DNA from 2 places in the Paenibacillus sp. FSL W7-1088 genome. Region 1 is predicted to be linked to the other one. Evidence: riboswitches for the same ligand, from Rfam matches in the RefSeq annotation. Region 1 holds a riboswitch; the other holds the start of a gene.
The links. A riboswitch is a leader RNA that binds a small molecule or an ion and turns the genes downstream of it on or off. The one in region 1 is predicted to bind FMN.
Positions count from the first base shown of each region.

Region 2: another riboswitch for FMN. It lies ahead of MKY42_RS15950 (DMT family transporter); the one in region 1 lies ahead of ribD (bifunctional diaminohydroxyphosphoribosylaminopyrimidine deaminase/5-amino-6-(5-phosphoribosylamino)uracil reductase RibD).

Region 1 is NZ_CP150216.1:4,750,251-4,760,572, reverse strand. It holds gene MKY42_RS21455 (peptidylprolyl isomerase) at 1-428, shown strand, start outside; FMN riboswitch at 575-738, shown strand; gene ribD (bifunctional diaminohydroxyphosphoribosylaminopyrimidine deaminase/5-amino-6-(5-phosphoribosylamino)uracil reductase RibD) at 1,208-2,311, shown strand; gene ribE (riboflavin synthase) at 2,361-3,029, shown strand; gene MKY42_RS21440 (bifunctional 3,4-dihydroxy-2-butanone-4-phosphate synthase/GTP cyclohydrolase II) at 3,087-4,325, shown strand; gene ribE (6,7-dimethyl-8-ribityllumazine synthase) at 4,410-4,877, shown strand; gene MKY42_RS21430 (segregation/condensation protein A) at 4,980-5,780, shown strand; gene scpB (SMC-Scp complex subunit ScpB) at 5,749-6,411, shown strand; gene MKY42_RS21420 (DUF2953 domain-containing protein) at 6,601-7,332, shown strand; gene MKY42_RS21415 (hypothetical protein) at 7,365-7,523, shown strand; gene ytfJ (GerW family sporulation protein) at 7,610-8,104, shown strand; gene MKY42_RS21405 (D-alanyl-D-alanine carboxypeptidase family protein) at 8,236-9,423, shown strand; gene MKY42_RS21400 (nucleoside recognition domain-containing protein) at 9,442-10,059, shown strand; gene MKY42_RS21395 (spore maturation protein) at 10,074-10,322, shown strand, end outside.
Region 2 is NZ_CP150216.1:3,514,656-3,524,977, forward strand. It holds gene MKY42_RS15925 (amino acid permease) at 1-1,131, shown strand, start outside; gene MKY42_RS15930 (YqcI/YcgG family protein) at 1,150-1,911, opposite strand; gene MKY42_RS15935 (LysE family transporter) at 1,995-2,621, opposite strand; gene MKY42_RS15940 (urea carboxylase-associated family protein) at 2,734-3,357, opposite strand; gene MKY42_RS15945 (amidase) at 3,469-4,974, opposite strand; gene MKY42_RS15950 (DMT family transporter) at 5,111-6,091, opposite strand; FMN riboswitch at 6,236-6,387, opposite strand; gene MKY42_RS15955 (DinB family protein) at 6,471-6,968, opposite strand; gene MKY42_RS15960 (CGNR zinc finger domain-containing protein) at 7,105-7,665, shown strand; gene MKY42_RS15965 (amidohydrolase family protein) at 7,887-9,263, shown strand; gene MKY42_RS15970 (amino acid permease) at 9,878-10,322, shown strand, end outside.

The DNA of each region.
Region 1 (10,322 bases):
CGAAACAAGCGAAAATCAAAATGGCAAACGGCGGAGAAGTTGTAATCGATTTGTTCGATCAAGAAGCTCCAAACACAGTAGCAAACTTTGAGAAACTGGCTAACTCCGGTTTCTACAACGGTCTTGTATTCCACCGTGTTATTCCGGGCTTTGTAGCTCAAGGCGGATGCCCTAACGGTTCCGGTGCAGGCGGCCCAGGTTACACAATCAACTGTGAAATCAACCCGAACAAACATGAGCGCGGAACATTGGCTATGGCACATGCAGGCCGTAACACAGGCGGAAGCCAGTTCTACATCTGCTACCAACCGCAACCACATTTGGATGGACAACATACTGTATTTGGTAAAGTAACCAAAGGTATGGAGTTCGTGGACGCTTTCGAAGGTCGCGACAAAATGGAAACTGTTGAAGTAGTAGAAGCTTAATCAATATCCGTATGTAAACCGTTTCGCAATGAGCGAAGCGGTTTTTGTTTACACTTAAGCTTATTAAAAGTTAGTATGTGACAAAAAGGAACAAAAAACAATTGATTTTTTGACGTTAAAGTGCTAACATCCAATTAATAACGCAACGAATCCTTCAGGGCAGGGTGTAATTCCCTACCGGCGGTGATGCAGTATGTGAGGATATCTTTCCAGCATTGATGCAAAGTCCGTGACCCGTCTGCCTGTGGCAGATGGCTGATCTGGTGTAATTCCAGAACCGACAGTATAGTCTGGATGGGAGAAGGAGAGGGTGCCGTCCTTAGGGACCGCATTCCGCAGGAGTGTTGCTGTACAGTTTTTGATGAATTCATTTCCTGTGCAGGGAGAAATCCGGATACTTCCGGCAATCTTCATACATATGCCACATCATAGAAGCTCTTTACCTGTAATTGAAGTTCATTAAGGTATGTGTCTGCTTTCACTTGCCTGAAATGAAGTTTTGGGCGATGTGTTGTTGGCAATGTATCAATAGTACTGCTGGTGACACATGTCTCTCATCATCCCCATCGAACGGTTTGTTCGACGGGGATTTTTTAATATCAGTAAAGTAAAAACTTCGAAGTATGATGCTCTTGATATTGCAAGAAAAAATTCCGCTAAACGCGGTCTGGCTTCCTTGGAGTACTTCGATAGACGTTTTTTCTTATTGGATATGGAACATGCCTCTCTGTTGGAAGGGAGGTCTATAACTTGAGATTTTAACCGTGGGGTGAACGGACTTGGAAATGATTAATGATGAATTTTATATGGCGCTGGCACTGGATATGGCAGAGCGGGCACAAGGACAGACTGGAATCAATCCGGTAGTAGGTTGTGTCGTTGTTAAAGAAGGACGTATCGTGGGCCTCGGAAGTCATCTCAAACGGGGAACGGGTCATGCAGAGGTTCATGCGCTGAACATGGCGGGCAGTGATGCGGAAGGCAGTACAGTATACGTTACGCTTGAACCCTGTAGCCATTATGGCAAGACTCCACCATGCAGTGAACGTCTCATTCATGAGAAAGTGAAACGTGTCGTCGTATGCTGCGAAGATCCGAATCCGCAAGTCTCAGGCAGAGGGATCAGCATGCTGCGTCAACAAGGGATCGAAGTTGAAGTTGGAGTGCTGCGTGAGCGCGGAAGACGGATGAACGAGAAATTCATCAAATACATTACAACAGGTCTCCCCTTTGTAACTTTGAAGACGGCCTCTACTCTGGATGGCAAAATCGCTACGCGTAGCGGTGACAGCAAATGGATCTCTAACGAGTCAGCTCGCGAGATTGTACACGCGCTTCGTCATCGCCATCAAGGAATTATGGTTGGTGTGGAAACGGTCATTGCAGACAATCCCGAACTCACGACTCGCTTGCAAGTGGAAGGGATCAGCCCGGTACGAATTGTGGTCGATTCCAAGCTACGTCTGCCTGTAGGAGCCAAAATGGTTAAGGATGGCCTTGCACCAACCTGGGTGCTTACAACGGATGAGGCGAGCCCTAAAGCCGCTGAGCGGCTTGAGGCCTATGGGGTGGAGATTATACGTTGTGGTCCAGGACCACGTGTTGATCTGCTAAGTGCACTCAGCAAGCTCGGTGAGCGTGAAATTGGTTCGATTCTGCTTGAAGGCGGGGGTACTCTGAATGGTGCCATGCTGGAAGCGCGATTGGTAGATCGACTGCTCATGTTCATTGCTCCGAAAATTGTCGGAGGATACGAAACACCAGGCAGTTTCCGCTTCGAGGGTGTTGAGCGCATGAGTCAGGCGATTCAATTGCATCAGCTGGAAATTGAGCAAGTTGGAGATAATATTAGCATTGGCGGAATTCCGGTTTGGCCTGAATAAATGAATTGATTGAATTAACAATAACGAAATAAATAAAGGAGGCGGTAGCATGTTTACCGGTTTGGTGGAAGAAGTCGGTCAGATCCGGCGTATAGGTCGGAAAGGCGAAGCGATGGTCCTGAATATCGGAGCTTCCGCCATCATGAACGACTTGAAGATTGGCGATAGTGTAGCCGTAAACGGGGTATGCTTAACTGCGACTACCCTGGAGGGTGGCGGTTTTACTGCTGACGTGATGCCTGAGACATATCGACATACCAATCTTAGTCAATTGCAATCCGGAAGCAAAGTTAATCTGGAGCGAGCCATGTTGTCAGGTGGTCGTTTTGGCGGGCATATCGTTCAGGGCCATGTCGATGGCACTGGGGTCATTGGCAGCATTACACGTGACCAGAATGCGATTGTTTTCGAGATCAAACCTGATGATACGCAACTGTTCAAATATCTGATACCCAAAGGGTCTGTAACCCTGGACGGAATTAGTCTGACCGTTGTGCATACTTCACAGACCGCATTCACTGTATCCATTATTCCACACACCATTGGTGAGACCGTATTAAATGTGAAAAAGACGGGGGATACCATCAATATTGAGTGTGATATTTTGGGCAAATATGTGGATCATCTGTTGCACTATGGTAAGGGACATCAGGAGACAGGTACGGGCAAGCCGAGAAGTATCAGTGAGGATTTCCTTGCTAATCACGGATTTGCTTAACAAATCGTAATTGCTTAACTACAAATATAAATTGAAATAGATACTGGAGGGGGACCTATGTCAGAGAAATCCATTCTGAATTCTATTGAGGAAGCCATCTACGATCTCATGCAGGGTAAACCGGTTATTGTGGTGGATGATGAGGATCGGGAGAATGAAGGTGACTTTATCGCTTTGGCGGAAAAGGCTACACCTGAAGTGATCAATTTCATGATTACCGAAGGCAGAGGTCTGGTGTGTGTTCCCATTACGCAGCAACGTGCCGATGAACTCAACCTGAAACCTATGGTCCAGCAAAATACGGACTTTCATGGGACGGCTTTTACCGTCTCTGTAGATCATAAAGATACCACAACGGGCATCTCGGCTCATGAACGCTCCATTACAGTTAAGGGTCTAATTGATCCCGAAGCGAAAAGCGGAGATTTCCGCAAGCCGGGCCACATGTTCCCACTTATTGCTAAAGATGGCGGTGTGCTACGACGCGCGGGCCACACGGAAGCGGCTGTAGATCTCGCCATTATGTGCGGTTCCTATCCGGCAGGTGTAATCTGTGAAGTGATCAAGGAAGATGGCACGATGGCCAGACTTCCGGATCTACAGGAGATCGCCCGCAAGCATGATCTGAAGCTAATCAGCATTCAGGATATGATTCGGTACCGGAATGAGAAGGAACAGCTGGTTCAACGCGAAGTAGCTGTACGTATGCCAACGGACTTTGGTGAATTCCAGGCGGTGGCCTACACCAATGCGGTGGACAACAAGGAGCATGTTGCTTTGGTTAAAGGCGAAATTGATGGTTCGAAGCCTGTATTGGTCCGCGTACACTCCGAATGTCTCACAGGGGATGTTTTCCATTCCCATCGCTGTGACTGTGGTCCACAATTCGATGCAGCTTTGAAACAGATCCATGACGAAGGCAATGGCGTCCTGCTCTATATGAGACAGGAAGGACGAGGCATTGGACTGATCAACAAGCTCAAAGCCTACAAACTGCAAGAAGAAGGTCTGGACACCGTGGATGCCAATCTGAAGCTTGGGTTTGCTGCCGATCTTCGAGATTACGGCATTGGTGCCCAAATTCTCAAGGATCTTGGCGTTCGTCAAATCCGTTTGTTAACCAACAATCCACGCAAAATTAAAGGGCTTGAAGGTTACGGACTTGAAGTGGTGGAACGAGTTCCGATTCAGATGGAAGAGAACGAGGATAATACGGTTTACCTGCACACGAAGCAGGCAAAACTCGGCCATATGCTAAAGTTCGACGATATCGAGCAGAATGAAGAAAAAAACTGAGTAGCTTTTCTGAGTTAAATAAGTGAAATATTTGCCGAAGATCAGCTGCATACATCATATAATACAATTAGGGAGATGACTTGAATGCCACACTTTTTTGAAGGACATTTGGTATCAGAAGGATTAAAATATGGAGTGGTTGTAGGACGTTTTAACGAGTTCATTACAAGCAAATTGCTCAGCGGAGCACTGGATGCGTTCAAACGTCACGGTGTACAAGATAATGAAGTGGATGTAGCGTGGGTTCCAGGAGCTTTTGAAATCCCGTTGATTGCACAAAAAATGGCTGAAAGTGGAAAATATGATGCAGTCATTACGTTGGGGACGGTTATCCGTGGTTCAACAACACATTATGATTATGTGTGTAATGAGATGGCTAAGGGTGTAGCCGCAATTAACCTGAAAACAGGCGTACCTACAATCTTCGGCCTCGTTACAACAGAGAATATTGAACAGGCCATTGAACGTGCTGGAACAAAGGCAGGAAACAAAGGCTGGGATGCAGCTACTGCCGCGATTGAAATGGCGAACTTGACGAAACAGCTAAAATAGTGCTTATTTAATATAGTGCCCTGCTCTGCGCAGACGAAAACGGGAGACCGGATTCGGCGGCTTAGCGGGGGTTTTTATTTTTCTGGCGGGAGGATTCGTCTAGTGACGGTAGTTACATACAAACTGGAGACTTTTGAAGGGCCTTTGGATCTGCTGCTTCATTTGATCGATAAGGCAGAGATTCATATCCAGGATATTCCCATCAGCGATATTACCGATCAATATATGGCGTATCTGCATTCGATGCAGGAGCTGGAGCTGGATATTACGAGTGAATTTTTGGTAATGGCAGCAACATTGCTGTCAATCAAGAGCAAACTATTACTGCCCAAACCACCGGTAATCGAGGATTTTGAGGATTATGCATATATGGAAGATGAAGATTATGATCCACGTGCCGAACTGATTGCACGTCTGATTGAATATCGCAAATACAAGGGAATTGCGCGTCACTTGCACGAACGGGAGTGGGAACGCAGCCTTATTTTCTCCAAAGAGCCCGAGGATTTGCGGCCGTATATGCCTGTAGAAGCACAATCGAATCCGGTAGAGGGTTTGCATACCTCTGATCTGATTGCAGCCTTTCAGAAGGCGCTGCGTAAGGCGGAGAAGCGGACAACCGTAACTCGGATCCAGCGGGATGAAATCTCGGTTAAGGATCGCATTCGCGATGTTATCGGCGCGTTGGAAAGTATGGGACCGGGGGGCAGGCTGTTATTCTCCAAGCTGCTGGATAACCAAATTTATCGGCATGAGATTGTCGTAACTTTTCTGGCGGTGCTGGAGCTGATGAAGATGAAGCAGATTGTCTGTTATCAGGAGCGGATGTTTGAGGATATCGTTATGGAGTGGAGAGGGGAAACAAAGAATCATGGATTTTCCGAAATTGAAATCGATTATTGAAGGCCTGCTGTTTTTGTCCGGAGAAGAAGGTCTGAGTATCAAACAAATCGCCGAGATCGTGGATCAGCGAGCCGAACTGGTATCGGATGCGATCGAGGAAATGATCGCTGAATTTGCCAAGCAGGGACGAGGCGTACAAATTCTTAAAATTGCAGGGGTAGTCCAACTGGGGACATTACCGGAACATGCAGCTTATTTTGAGAAATTGGCTTATTCACCTGCACGTACCTCTTTATCCCAGGCGGCTTTGGAGACGCTCGCTATTGTGGCGTATCGTCAGCCTATCACGCGGGTGGAGATTGAGGAGATCCGTGGCGTAAAATCCGAACGTGCCATTCATACCCTTGTGAACAAGGATCTCATTCAGGAAGTGGGACGGGCTGAGGCCATTGGACGCCCAATTCTATATGGCACTACCAAGTCCTTCCTGGATTACTTTGGCTTGGCTTCGCTCAAAGATCTGCCTGAGCCAGGGTTGTTTGAAGATTCCGAGAACCTGGAGGAAGAAACACAGCTGCTTTTTGAAAAATTGGATGTGCAGCATGTGGATCTGGATCTTGATAATACAAATCTTGAAGATGATACAAATGCAAACGATATTAATAACGAAGATGATCCTTTGAACTCATAACTTTGCAGTCTGGATCGATCCAAAACCGGTACCCTGTCGGAGGGCCGGTTTTTTTGACGTGGTAAACGGAATGTATTACAAGGTGGTTGTGCAAAGATTAAATGGAATTTTCAGGTCAGACGTGAATTTTTTCCTATATAGAGTGTCATACTAGACGAGAAAAGAATTGAGGGCTTGGAGGTAAGGCCTGTGTGGATTTGGCTTGGAGGAATCGGCTTGTTGATCGCACTGCTTCTTGTCGCAGTCCTCATCTCGTATGTTCATGTGCATTTTACATTCAGGAAACACAATCATGATGATTATGCCAAGATTACGGTTCGTCTGCTATATGGCATTGTGCGTATTAACTATGAAATTCCTAGTATCGTCTTTCGGAATATGAAGGAAGGTTTCCTTGTGAAGACGGAGCAGCGAATGAATCATTCGAGGGGCGAAGCCCAGAGCAACGAGCGTGTTAACAAACGTAAAGTCAAAAAATGGGCTAAGGATGTAAAGATCATGCTCAGGGCAACGGAAGCATTAAAGCTCTGGATCAAGCAAACGCTCACTCGTGTACATATGACTCACTGGTCCTGGTCCACTCGCATTGGCGTCGGCGATGCAGCATATACGGCTGTTCTCATAGGTTGGGTGTGGAGTATCAAGTCGATCATCATTGGATACCTCTCTTATCAAATCCGTTTTGAACAAACGCCAAAGTTACAAGTTGTGCCGGTGTGGGAAGACGAGATGGAGTTCCAAACCGAGCTGGATTGGAAACTAAAGATCCGGATCTCAGCAGTCATGATCGCAGGACTTACGTTGTTAACCCGAGTGCTTCAAGTTGAGGGAGGATGGCGGATGTGGTTCAAACTCCTACAAGAACAACGTCGCAGACGCAAACTAAAGCTCAAGAAACAACACAGTAAATCGCACATATGAGTGCATGTATTGTTCCGTGTTATTTAGCTTTCATGAAAATGATTGCGGGTGCGAGTGGAACAATGGCTCTTGGCTGGATCTATTCGGCAGTTAAAGTGAAGCCGAGTATGCGACAATTTTCTACAGTTTGCTTGCAACTGCCTGGTTTTATTTTGCCGAGTCAGCGGTTTGAAGTATTGAGGTTTAGTTAAATGGCTGGCTTACATAAGTCCCTACAAGTTTGGGGATGATATGGTTAGATCAAACCTAGCTTAAATTGAAACTGGAGGGAATTCAAATGTCAGATCATCCAATTCAAGGCTTAATGGAAACCGCAATGGAAAATATCAAGGCCATGGTGGATGTCAATACAATCGTGGGCGATGCGGTTGAAACACCTGATGGTACCGTAATTTTGCCGATCAGTAAAGTAGGATTCGGATTCGCTGCGGGTGGCAGTGATTTTCATGTGAGTGATGGAAGCAGCAAAGGTGGAAACGGTGGTAGCAGCGGAAACAGTACTACTGAGCATGCCAGCTCCGCATCAGTTGCCTCACCATTTGGAGGAGGAAGTGGGGGCGGCGTATCCATTCGTCCTATCGCATTCCTGGTAGTTGGCAAACAGGGCGTTCATATCGTGCCGCTTGACAACTCAACGCATCTGTTTGAGAAACTGATCGATTCCACACCGTATGTGATGGACAGAATTCAGGACATGTTCCGCAATCGTAATACAGCACAATCTGCTGAGTCCGGTATTCCTGTCACACCTGATCCTTCTACGTACAGCTAAATGATTCGTTTAAAATCCCTTCCGCAGCGCATGCGAGAGGGATTTTTGCTGTTTTCTAACACTGGGACATACTTCGGGTTGTCCAGACATAAGCTAGTACAAGATTCCAAGTGACCCGGAGGAATGAATCGATGCGAAAATTAATGAAATTTATGGCGTGTATGTTTGTACCTTTGTTTCTGTTTCCCTCTATTGGGCTTGCTGAAGCCCAGGGAACCATACCTGGCCCCTCAAACCATGCGCAAAGCGCTGCTCTCATTGATGTGACTTCAGGCCGAATATTGTACAGCAAGGATGGGGATAAGGAACTCAGAATTGCCAGCTTAACCAAAATCATGACAGCAATTGTTGCGATTGAACACGGTAAACTGGATGACAAAGTAAAGGTAACTTCTTCGGCTTTTGCCAAAGAAGGCTCGTCCATCTATCTCAAGCTGGGTGAAGAAATGACGCTGGAAAATATGCTGTATGGGCTGATGCTGCGATCAGGCAACGATGCGGCCTCGGCGATTGCTGAACATGTCGGTGGATCTGAAGAAGGTTTCGTGCTGTTAATGAACAAAAAGGCAGAGCAAATGGGTCTGACGCATTCCCATTTTATGAATCCCCATGGACTTGATGCAGACGGTCACTACTCTACCGCCAATGATCTGGCACGCTTAACCGCGTATGCGCTCAAGAATCCGGTTTTCAAACGAATTGTAGCTACAGAGAACAAATCAGCTCCAAATCCGAATGAGAGCTGGCAGTACTCCTGGCAAAACAAAAATAAAATGCTGCGGTTGTATGAGGGAGCCGATGGCGTAAAGACCGGATATACCAAAAAGGCGTTCCGTTGTCTCGTCAGCTCGGCTACTCGCAATGGACAACAGCTTGCTGCGGTAACCCTGAACGACGGCGATGACTGGAATGACCATGCTCGCATGCTGGATTTCGGTTTTGAAAACTTCCCTTTGGTGGAAATTGCAAAAAAGGAACAGCCTGTACAGAACACGGATGTAGTCACAGGTCGCGGGTTCACCTATCCTCTGGCGAAGAGTGAGACAGCCTCATTGGCGAAAAAGCTGATTTTACTCGAAAACCGTGCCCAGAAGGGTTCGAAGGGAGATGCAACATCGACAGATCCTTCCTTTGGACTGGCCGGTCGAATTGATATGCAGCTTGACGGAAAACTTGTAGGTTCTATTCCTGTGTATCGCAAAGGAAGTTATATTCCGCCGGAGCCGAAGGCAGAGGATGCAACTCTGGGGGGGATTGGTGAAATTTCTACCTGGGCTTCCGCATGGCGTGCAGTATTAAGCCATTTGTTATCTCCATAATGAGGGGAGGGTTATCCTTTGATCAATGTAATCTGGCTTCTCATGATTGTAACCGGCTTTGCTTTTGCAGCAGCACAAGGCAAAATTGAAATTGTTACACAGGCGGCTTTTGATGGAGCAGCAACCGGAGTAACGGTATGTTTTGGGCTGATCAGTGTGCTCGTGTTCTGGATGGGCATGATGAAAATGGCTGAGGATGCCGGGTTGCTGGGCCGAATTGCGAAGCTGTTGGGTCCGGTTGTTGCCTTTCTGTTCCCGGATGTTCCGCGGAATCATCCAGCTATGGGCTATATTTTATCCAACATGAGTGCCAATCTGCTCGGCCTAGGCAATGCGGCAACCCCAATGGGGATCAAAGCCATGCAGCAGCTGCAAGAGCTGAATCCGGATAAACAAACGGCTTCCCCTGCCATGTGTACTTTGCTGGCTCTGAATACGGCGAGTATCACTATTATCCCGACAACCCTGATAGCTATTCGTCTTAATTATCATTCCGCGAACGCCACGGAAATTGTAGGCACAACGCTAATGGCAACCATTATTGCAACATTTGCAGCCATCGTAGCCGATCGCTGGTACCGAAACAGGGCACTTCACAGGCCGCCGCGTGTACATAAAAGTGATAATCCCGTATGAAAGGATGAGCAACGTTGTTAACCTTCATCAACTGGATTTCCGTCTGGGCCATTCCGGTTATCATCGCGTTTGTTCCATTATATGCGTTTACCAAAAAGGTCCCGGTCTACGAGTCTTTTGTTGATGGGGCCAAAGATGGTTTCTCTACGGCAATCAGCATTATTCCCCATCTGGTAGGCATGATGGTAGCGATCAGTGTATTCCGTGCCTCCGGTGCATTGGATTATGTGATCAGTCTATTCGCACCACTTGTGTCCTGGATG
Region 2 (10,322 bases), 1.2 Mb from region 1:
AAAGAAGGGGCTTTTCGAACATATGCCGGTGAAGCGTTCGGCCCGTGGGCCGGTTTCGGAAGCGGATGGATGTATTGGTCTTCCGAAATGCTGATCATGGGCAGTTCATTAACGGCGCTTGGATTGTTCTCTCAATTTTGGTTTCCCAAATTCCCATTATGGACGTTTGTTGCGGTATATGCATGCATTGGATTATTCATCGCCGCATTGGGAGCGAAAGGGTTAACTCAAACGGAGAATGTGCTGGCCGTAATCAAGTTAGCCGCAACGGTTGCTTTCATCGCGATTGCAGCAGCGGCTTGTCTGGGCTGGTTAGATGTGAAGATTACACCGCAGAAAATAACGAATGAATGGTTCCCTCACCAAATAAAAGGCGTGTGGACCGGGTTTATTTATGCCTTTTTTGCCTTTGCCGGGATTGAGGTCATGGGTTTAATGGCAGCCAAGCTGAAAGAACCTAAGGACGCAGTGAAATCAGGCAGAGTGATGTTGTTAACCGTCAGTACGCTGTATGTTGTGGCGATTGCCTTAATCCTTCTTCTGGTTCCTGCTGCTAAATTAACACCGGACGAGAGTCCTCTCGTCAAAGCGATGTCATCGATTGGATTTACGGTCGTGGTTCATATTCTGAATGGGATTTTGATTATCGCCGGGTTCTCCACGATGGTCGCTTCAATCTATGCGATTACGTCCATGTTGGTTAAACTGGGTGAAGACGGAGATGCACCGAAGATGTTTACGAAGACTTGGGGGAAAAAGAACATGCCCCTATATGCATTAGGATGCACTGCGGCCGGATTAATCCTTTCTACTCTCCTGGCGTTATGGATGCCTAAGAGCCTGTTTGAATATGTAACAACCGCAGGCAGCTTGGTATTAATGTATACCTGGCTTCTGATTTGTATCACGTATATCAAGAAAATGAAGCCAACAAGCTGGAATCGCATCAAAGTATGGACTGCTATGATTCTTATCCTAGCTGCAGTAGCTGGGACAGCCATGGAAAAAGCCAGCAGAAGAGGTCTGCTGGCCAGTATAGGTCTTGTTGCATTGATTGCCTTGATTACTTACATTGTAAACAAAGTACGAAAACCGCGACCGTCACCCTCTACTGAGCCATCCAAGTCCTGAATGGGTGTCTTATATCAGCTATTTCGTTAATTTACTCATGGCTTGCTTCATACGCATGAAGGGACACTTGGAAGGGGTCTGCTCGTCATCGGGCAGGAAATATTGTTTCCATTCCAGATTATCCTGCTGTCCATACCACATGAGCGAAGGGTGAGCGGGAACGGCATCATAGGCTGCCAAACGTTTGCGAATCAAGGTTTTCATTTTCCGGCCAAGAGGTGTGCTGTCATTAATCGATTCAAATACCCACCGTGGTTGAAAAGCAAACATAAGATAAGGGAAGTGCCTGCTGGCTCTAAGCTCGTGCGCGGGAGTGGCACAGAAACAAAAGTATGGCTCCCCGCCAAAGCAAAATTCCCATGTGGCTTCATGCGGATCAGTCGAAATATGTTCAGGCCAGGAGGCAGTATCAAGTGAGCTTACCCGGTTAAGCATCTCCCAGAACAAGGACTGATACTGCTCTACCGTTGTGTTATTTCTCAAATCATCCGGTGTTTCGCATATGACAACCAAAGAAGCATAGTGTCCCGTATCCCGGGAAACAGGCCCATATTGACGAAGCAATTCCGCCATGTCTTCAGCAGAAGCTTGTGTACGTGGATCCCTTGTGAATCCGTATCTTAGATGTCCTGAAAGAAAACCCATGCGTCCGGGTACACAAGGATACGTATTCCCCTCATCTGCAATCATATTGGCAAATTTAGAATATGCGTCCTGCTGCCATTCGGGTAGACCTTTGAATGATGCATTTATTTCATCGGCACTGAACAGCTCTGCCATGAATTCCCCAACTCCATTCCACATGATACCGTTAACGTATTAATGCGGAAGGCGTTGGGTGACTGTCCAGTGTAGTTTTTATGTCAGAAAAAGATGGATCGTATTGCTTCAAGCCCGAAGTACAGGCCAAAACCGATCAGACAGATACCTGAGATGATGGAGATCCAGCGCAAAACGGTTTCGTTGCTGCGTTTATGAAATCGGCTGGCCATGCCAGCCATGATGACATCCCAAACAAGGATTCCTATGAAAATACCAGAACTGTATAGTAGCAGATGAGCGGTGTCGGTATGCTTCACCGTTGTAGCGAGAATTGAGCCGTAAATGCCCAGCCAGAATAAAATATTCAGGGGATTGGATAAAGCCATGAGAAAGCCAGAGACAAAGGATTTTCCAACCTTTGCTACTGCTGTAGAGGAAGCCTGGATGCCGTCTTTTAACTTGGACAGTGTTTCCACACCGGTATACACCAGAATAAAGCTGCCAAAAGACCAAAGAAACGAGCGCATGAACGGCGTGTCCAGAAAATGAGCAACTCCAAAGTAGATCAGAAGCATGTACACCAAATCGGCAAACATGGCTCCCAGTCCCAAAAACCAGGCATGCATAAAACCGTGCCGGGCTCCGCGATCCAGCTGAGCGGCATTAATCGGACCAATTGGAGCTGATAGTGAGATTCCCAGAATAATATAACTAAACAGTACAGACATATACGCGTTCACTCCTTAACGGGTTAGACGAATTGTACCGGTAAGTCACACACATATGGGTACAAGTCATCGTATTCCCGTCTGGAGCAAATTAGAACAAGCCGTGTATCACTTAATCTGCTATCGGCTCTACATCCAGCTGGATGGCTGTGCAGTGATATCCGTTGCATGAGCTTTCTTCACATGGGCAGGCGGATAAACCGATAACCAGATCGGTCAATGCCTCCATCTCCACATAATCACCGGCGCGCGAATCTGGAGCTACGACATCAATTTTGCCCAGATCATCTACGACTGATTTCATAAACAGATTAAACGGATAATGCTGATCCGGCGGCAAGATCCCGAACGGTTCAAGTGCCTGATTTAGGTTATGATAGCAGCTGGCATGATCCTTTTTGCCATATAACACTTCATACATTTCCGGACGACAGGCGGAGTTGAAGAAATCATGAACACCAACCGTGTCACGAACGATCTTGAGCAGTGGCTGATATTGATTGGAATACACGGATTGTCCTGGTTTGATCCGGTAGGACCGCAGCACATCCATCGTTACACCAGGGTCTAGTCGATTATTGGCATTTTGAGCATCATATGCAACAAAATCAACGACCTGCTGACCCTCCAAATCGGTCACCCGAATTAATGAACCTTTAGTTACCTCGACGGCATAACCCGTTTTGGCCGGGATACGAACAGACTGTTTATGGCGTTCCGTTGTATTCATATTCATTCGTCACATCCTCCGCTGTTTTTGCTTTCAGTATGCGGAGCTGACATGGCTTTCATGCACTTTGGCAAACATAAAACTCACATTGAAAATGATATAGGTTGTATTCAGTGTTTATACTGGAAACAGTGGATTACCCTTCATGCCGACCCATAGTTCGGATGTTTCCAGCTGACCAGCCAGATGAAGCAACCAGTCCTCACGGCCTTTCGTTGCCATAATTTGCACACCCATGGGTAGACCTTCAGGAGTCAGATGCACAGGGACACTCATGGCGGGTTGACCCGTCAGATTCGCGAGCTGAGTGAACGGAGTGTATGTTAAACTTGGTTCAAACATCTCATAAATCAACTGCTGCTGCTGGATCTTGTCCAAATCGCTAATACGCATCAGATGTTCAATCTGTTCATTATGAGGCGTTAATTCGCCGATTTTGGGTGCTGGAAAAGCATTTACAGGTGTGACATAAAAATCATACCGTTCAAACAATGTGGACATCTGAGCTGCGGCAACATCCCATTCGGCCAAACTATGTACGAACTCGGCAGCGGATACTTTTTTGCCGGCTTCTGCCAGAACCCAGGACTCGATCTCCATATCATCAGAGGTTAAAGCTCTACCCATAGAACGTTCCATGGAAGAGATCATCGCCGCCATTTCGCCGCTGTTCATCATGTAATAGTTCTCCATCAGTTTGACACCATTAACCGGACTCAGCTTTTCTTCAACCTCATGACCTTGTTCTTCCAGCCAACGAACCATCTTATAAACGGCTTCTTTGGCTTCATCACTCACAGGTGTACCTACAGGTGAAGCTGTCGTGTATGCAACCTTCAATTTGCGTTGATGAGGATAGTGAATATCAGCCAAGTAGCTGCCTGGAAAGAGGGGGGCATGGAACGCAGCTTCGGGTTGAATCACTTGCAGTGTATCCAGTAAAGCAGCACTGTCGCGAACGGAACGGGACAACGCAAAATCAATCGAAGCACCCTGCCACTGACGACCAACTCCCGGTCCAACAGGTGTCCGCCCACGTGTAGGTTTGAGTCCGAACAGGCCGCTGAATGAAGCAGGGATTCGGATGGAACCACCACCGTCACTGGCTCCCGCAAGGGGTACAATACCCGAAGCTACTGCGGCAGCGGCGCCTCCACTTGAACCGCCTGGCGAGTGCTTGATATTCCATGGATTTCGACTTGGACCGTGAAGGCGGGGCTCAGTAATATTTTTCAGGCCAAATTCTGGCGTATTGGTATGTCCAATGATAATGAAGCCTGCATCAAGCAGACGGGATACGAAATTGGAATTCCGCTGTGCATGATGCTCACGGAGAAGACGAGAACCCGAGGTGAGAATTTCACCTTCTAGGGATTGAGAGATATCTTTCAATAACAAGGGCACGCCGGCAAAGGGCTGCTCTCCCGGGCGAACCATACTCGCTTCCTGACGGGCGCGTGTTTCATATGTACGAATGACTGCATTAAGCTGTGGGTTCACTTCTTCCAGGCGTGCATACGCCGCTTCCAGCAATTCGACAGGGGATATCTCCCGTGCGCGAACCAACTCAGCCAAACCTATGGCATCGTAGGATGTATATGAAAATGATGAAGATGAAGACATGATGATCGTTCCTCTCTAAATTAACTTGATCTACTATTTCATAAGTCATCGTAACACCGGAATAGCGAAAAGACAAAAGGCACTGTACATCTTGAAGGATGTGCAGTGCCTTAATTGATTGGCTTTTATATAAAATTTAATTTGTACGAAGCTTTGGTGCACCATCAGCCGGAGTCGCTGAGCGTTCTTGCTGTTTGGAGATGGCGAATAGGGCGATCCAGATGAGGATGAAACCCAACAGCTGCTCCCAGGTAATTAAAGTACGGAATGCAATCCAGTTTACCAGTACACCGGCCATCGGGAAGCTCAGCTCTGCAAGTGTTGCAACTGAGGCCTTGGTGGAAGAGAGACCTTTGTAATATAACAGAAGACTCAGTAAGCCTGGCAGTAAGGCCTGACCCAGAATATTAAGTGCCACAGCCGCCTGTTCACCTGTAGCGGAAGGGAATGTCCAGGCAGCACCTTCGTTCCACGTCATAAAGATCAGCAGTGGCAAGGCTACGACAAAGCGCAGGGAGGTGACCGTTTCATAACGGGTTTGCCCCAGCATCAGCCGCCCCATAACCGTTGAACCGCCCCACAAGGCAGCTGCACCCAGTGATAACAGGCTGCCTGCATGAATCCAATTGTTCCAGTTGCCAAGGGGAAGAGTGAATCCGAACGTGAGCAGGTATGTTCCTGCAAGTGCTATGATAAACAGTCCACCGAAGCGACGAGGCAATGTTTCTTTCAACAAAAGCTTAGCCAGAACAATCGCAAATAGCGGCTGCATCTTTTGCAATAACAAAACCGTGTTGGGATCGTTATGCGTGAGCGCAAGGGTAAACAATACTGTAGCGAGAGCAGATCCTCCCCAGGAGATAAAGATCACGGCAATCCAGTGCCGTGCACGCAGGTTTTTCAGATCAGCCCGGAACTTCCATAACACGGGAATAGCTACAAGGCTGACAATAATATGTTCCACCAGTACAATCTGAGTGGAGGTCATCGTTTTAAGCAAAATAATGCGGAACAGCGGATCTACACCCCAGAGGGCGGCGCCAAGCACGACGAGCCAGAATCCGGTATTGCTTCGTTCCTTGAGGTAAACTGTTGATGCATGTTGGGTCTTTTCCATATTCAGGACTCCTTCGTCAGAACACGGAATCTTCAGTTGGCAAAGTCGACAAAAGCCCCCGTTTTGGTATACACCAAATAAACGGGGGCTCAATCATTGACATGTCGTACGAAAATAAGCCTTTCGTTAACGGCATGTTAATGTGTTGATCTTCTCTCATCCGGACTGTACCGTCGGCCTTGGAGTCACACCAAGTCAGTCGCTGAATCCCTACATTGGGTCAAACAGCGAGTCGCGGGCTGGTTCCGAAGAACATCACCGCCGGTTGGGAATTGCACCCTACCCCGAAGATCCTATTCAATTATATTGTGTATTGAACAAGCTGTAACATTAATAAGTCCATCTTATTCCTGTAAGCGCTAGCAGTTCAAGTGTTTTTTTAGAATATGATATTCCAGCTTCCCTGTTGTCTGCGTAGTAATACAATCTGTCCTGCATGATACGCATCGTGGAGCAGCCAGCGGGCAAGTGCATGTGCCCATTTTTCATCCGTATTCATGTAAGAGGCTTCAAGATCAGATTCTTCTAATGAAGCGAGCTGATCACGAAGCTGTCCGGCTAATAGTGTTGTATTTTGCATAAGTGTACTCCAGCCAGTGGTATCGGAAGGGTCGCCAGGATCTCCAAAGGTGGATTCATTGTTTTCGGCAGGTGTACCGGAGGGTGTTTTGCCCTGAATGCGACTCAACAAACGATGATTATAGTAATACATATGGTTGACCAACTGCCAGATGCTTAATCCACCGGATGATGGAACCCAGGTTGCCTGTTCAGCAGTCAGTCCTTCGATTGCCTTGGATAAAGGCACAATCCAGTTACATTGATCCCAGGTATCATCTTTCTGAATGAGCAATAGTTCTGTTGCTGTTGTAGTCATTGATTTTTCCTCCCTAAAATAAGTTCATGGTAACTAGCTAAAGTGCAAAAATGTGGTTACAATTAATATAACCCAAACATGAATGTTTGTAACTATCTTTTTCGTTTTAGGAAGTTACAATTTAGCGGAGGTACGTATGGATAGACTATGGACTGATTTTGTGAACAGTGATTACCACGACTGGCGTGGTGGGGATCGTTCAGAGGACAGGGTTGGCAAAACCGAATGGCAGCAAGGATTTCTTAAACAATGGCAACTGAATGCATCTGTACCTGCTTCTTCTGAAGAGGAGGAAGCCTTGAGAAACTTTAGAAATGAATTGCAGGCTCTTGCAACTCGTTTATCTGAAGGAAATCCATTATCGAGCAAAGATCAGGAATGGCTTAACGCCAAGATGAAGGAAGGTCAAGTCATAAGAAGACTGAACGCTGGAGATGAGGGACTGAAACTTTCACTTATTCCTGTGGGAACTCGTTGGCAGCAGGTCATGGCAGAGGTCGCAGCCGATTTTGCAATCACAGTAGTTGAAGGGGATGGGGGAAGAATTCGTATCTGTGACAATGCAGATTGTCGCTGGATTTTCTATGACGATACACGCAGTAGAACCCAGAAATATTGTGATGACAAGATGTGTGGTAATCTGATGAAGGTTAGAAGGTTTCGGGCAAAACGGAAGAAGGAACAGCAGCAAGAGTAGGCGTATACACTGAAAGTGTGATTTGCTGTACTTTGCGACAACCAGGAAAATACTCCAAAGAAAATATTTAAATCCAGAAATTGCATGTTACCAATAACTGCTATATAATATATATGTACTTAAAATAATTCAGTTAGTAGTTCAGTCAATTCAATTCAATTCAGTCAGAGATTAACACTCGGGATTCAAGCGTATATCCAACAAAAAAACAATGATTGGAGATGTGTCTTGTGGGGACAAGTTATCTACTGAAAAATGGTTGTGTATTGTCTATGGATTCGTCGGTGGGTCAATATAAGCGGGCGGACGTTCTCATTGAGGATTCTCTTATTACTGCTATTCAGCCTGATCTGAGTTGCACGGAAGCGGAAGTGATAGATGCATCGGAGATGATCATACTCCCTGGACTTGTAGATACGCACAGGCATGTGTGGGAGTCGCTTGTAAAAACAGCGGGAACGAACTGGTCACTGCCGGTCTATCTGCAAAATCTCTACTATGGGGCGATGGGAAGTAAACTCCGGCCACAAGACAGCTATATCGCCAATTTGCTAGGTTCATTGGAAGCGCTTAACGCAGGAGTGACCACGCTACTTGACTGGAGTATGCCGTATTCACCGGAGCACACGGATGAACTGATTCGCGGACTTCAGGATGCGGGGATTCGGTCGGTTTTCGCTTATGGTGTACCGGGTGAGACTACCTACTGGAACAGAGAGAGCCAGCTGACGTATTCGAATGATGTGAGAAGAATCAAGGAACAGTATTTTTCCTCACGGGATCAGTTGCTTACGTTCGGCCTAGCTATTCGTGGACCGGAGTTCAGCCATTGGGATACCACAGTGAAGGAAATTCAGCTTGCCCAAGAGCTGGATGCGATATGTTCCATGCATGTTGGCTTTGGAAGCTGGGGATCTGTAGATCGTTCGATAAGTAAAATGTATGAGGCTGGTTTACTGAGCCCAAGTCTGAACGTCGTACACGGTAATACGATGGATACGGATGAGTATAAAATGTTGGCCGATAGCGGCGCCTCACTGTCTGTTACACCGGAAGTGGAGATGATGATGGGGCACGGTTATCCGGCAACGGGGTACTTTCTCGAACATGGAGGAACTCCAACGCTCGGAGTGGATGTTGTAACATCAACAGGTGGGGATATGTTCTCCCAGATGAAATTTGCACTTCAGGCCGAGCGTTCCAGAGGCAATGAACAACTTTTGCAACAAGGTGAAATGCCTGGGGAGCTAAATCTGCAATCCAGTCAAGTGCTAAGATTTGCAACTTCTGCTGGAGCAAAGGCTCTGGGACTTGAAAGAAAGATAGGCACACTTACGCCAGGTAAAGAAGCAGATCTGATTATGATCCGAACCACCGACCTTAATTTGTTCCCGGTGCATGATCCGGTTGGAGCCGTCGTTCAATTTGCCAATCCATCGAATGTGGATACCGTGTTTGTAGCAGGTCGGCCCGTGAAGCGTGAAGGCAAGCTGCTGCATGTCGATCTGAACGAGGTTCGTCGGAAGGCTTTGGACAGCAAGGAATATCTGCTATCTCAATATCGGATGTCGGATGCAGAGCGAATTGTATTTTCATAAGTTAGATGATCCATGTGAATGAAAGAGTAATTCTTTTTCAGAATTCAATAGAGTGGATGTCCTTATCTGAATTATGGATCTAATAGTGTTGCGAGTGTGGGCCGCATACGGATATGCGGCTCTTTGGCGTACCTGTTTATGGTGCGTCATGACAGAGGGAGCAAGAAATAAACCGCAAAAAGAGGCGGAAAGTTACTCTATTTACATAGTTGCATGTAACAACGAGTTAATAATGTTTTGTTATAGAAAAAAGGGGTTAAAAAACTGCGCATAATATAAATTATACGCAGTTTTCGTTTAAATCGATTTTCATATTCGTCCCTGTCCAACAGATCATGATAATTTCCGCCTGAATCGCACAAAATATACGATCTTCCTAAAATAAATTTAACAAAGCAACGCGACAAAGTGTAGAAATCAATAGATTTTTGTAGTTGGCTAGTAAGATAGAACAAAGGGCTTTTTCATAGAACAGATGAACCAAACCAAAATTCGTAAAGTATAGGACACATTCATATTTTCAACACGAGAGGAAACTGTGTATGAATCAAAACCAGAATCGATCTTCCCTGTTTAGAAAAAAGCCGATTGCCACCGGAGATAACGAAAGCAATATGTTGAAAAGGGTGCTTGGCCCATTGGATCTGATGACTCTAGGGGTAGGTGCGATTATCGGTACGGGTATCTTTGTACTCACAGGCGTTGCTGCCGCAAAATATGCAGGTCCCGGTTTGGTACTGTCTTTTCTGCTGGCAGGTATTATCTGCGCCTTCGCTGCATTATGTTACTCGGAGTTTGCATCCAGTGTGCCTGCTTCAGGAAGTGCGTATACGTATAGCTATACCGCTTTTGGCGAAGTCATTGCCTGGATTCTTGGGTGGGATCTTATTCTGGAGTATGGATTTGCGAGTGCGGCTGTTGCCAGCGGCTGGTCTGGATATTTTCAAACGTTATTGTCCGGATTCGGGTTGCAAATCCCCCATGCGCTCACCAGTGCATTTAGTCCTGAAAAAGGAACCTATTTTGATGTCACCGCAGCGGCGATCACATTAATCATTA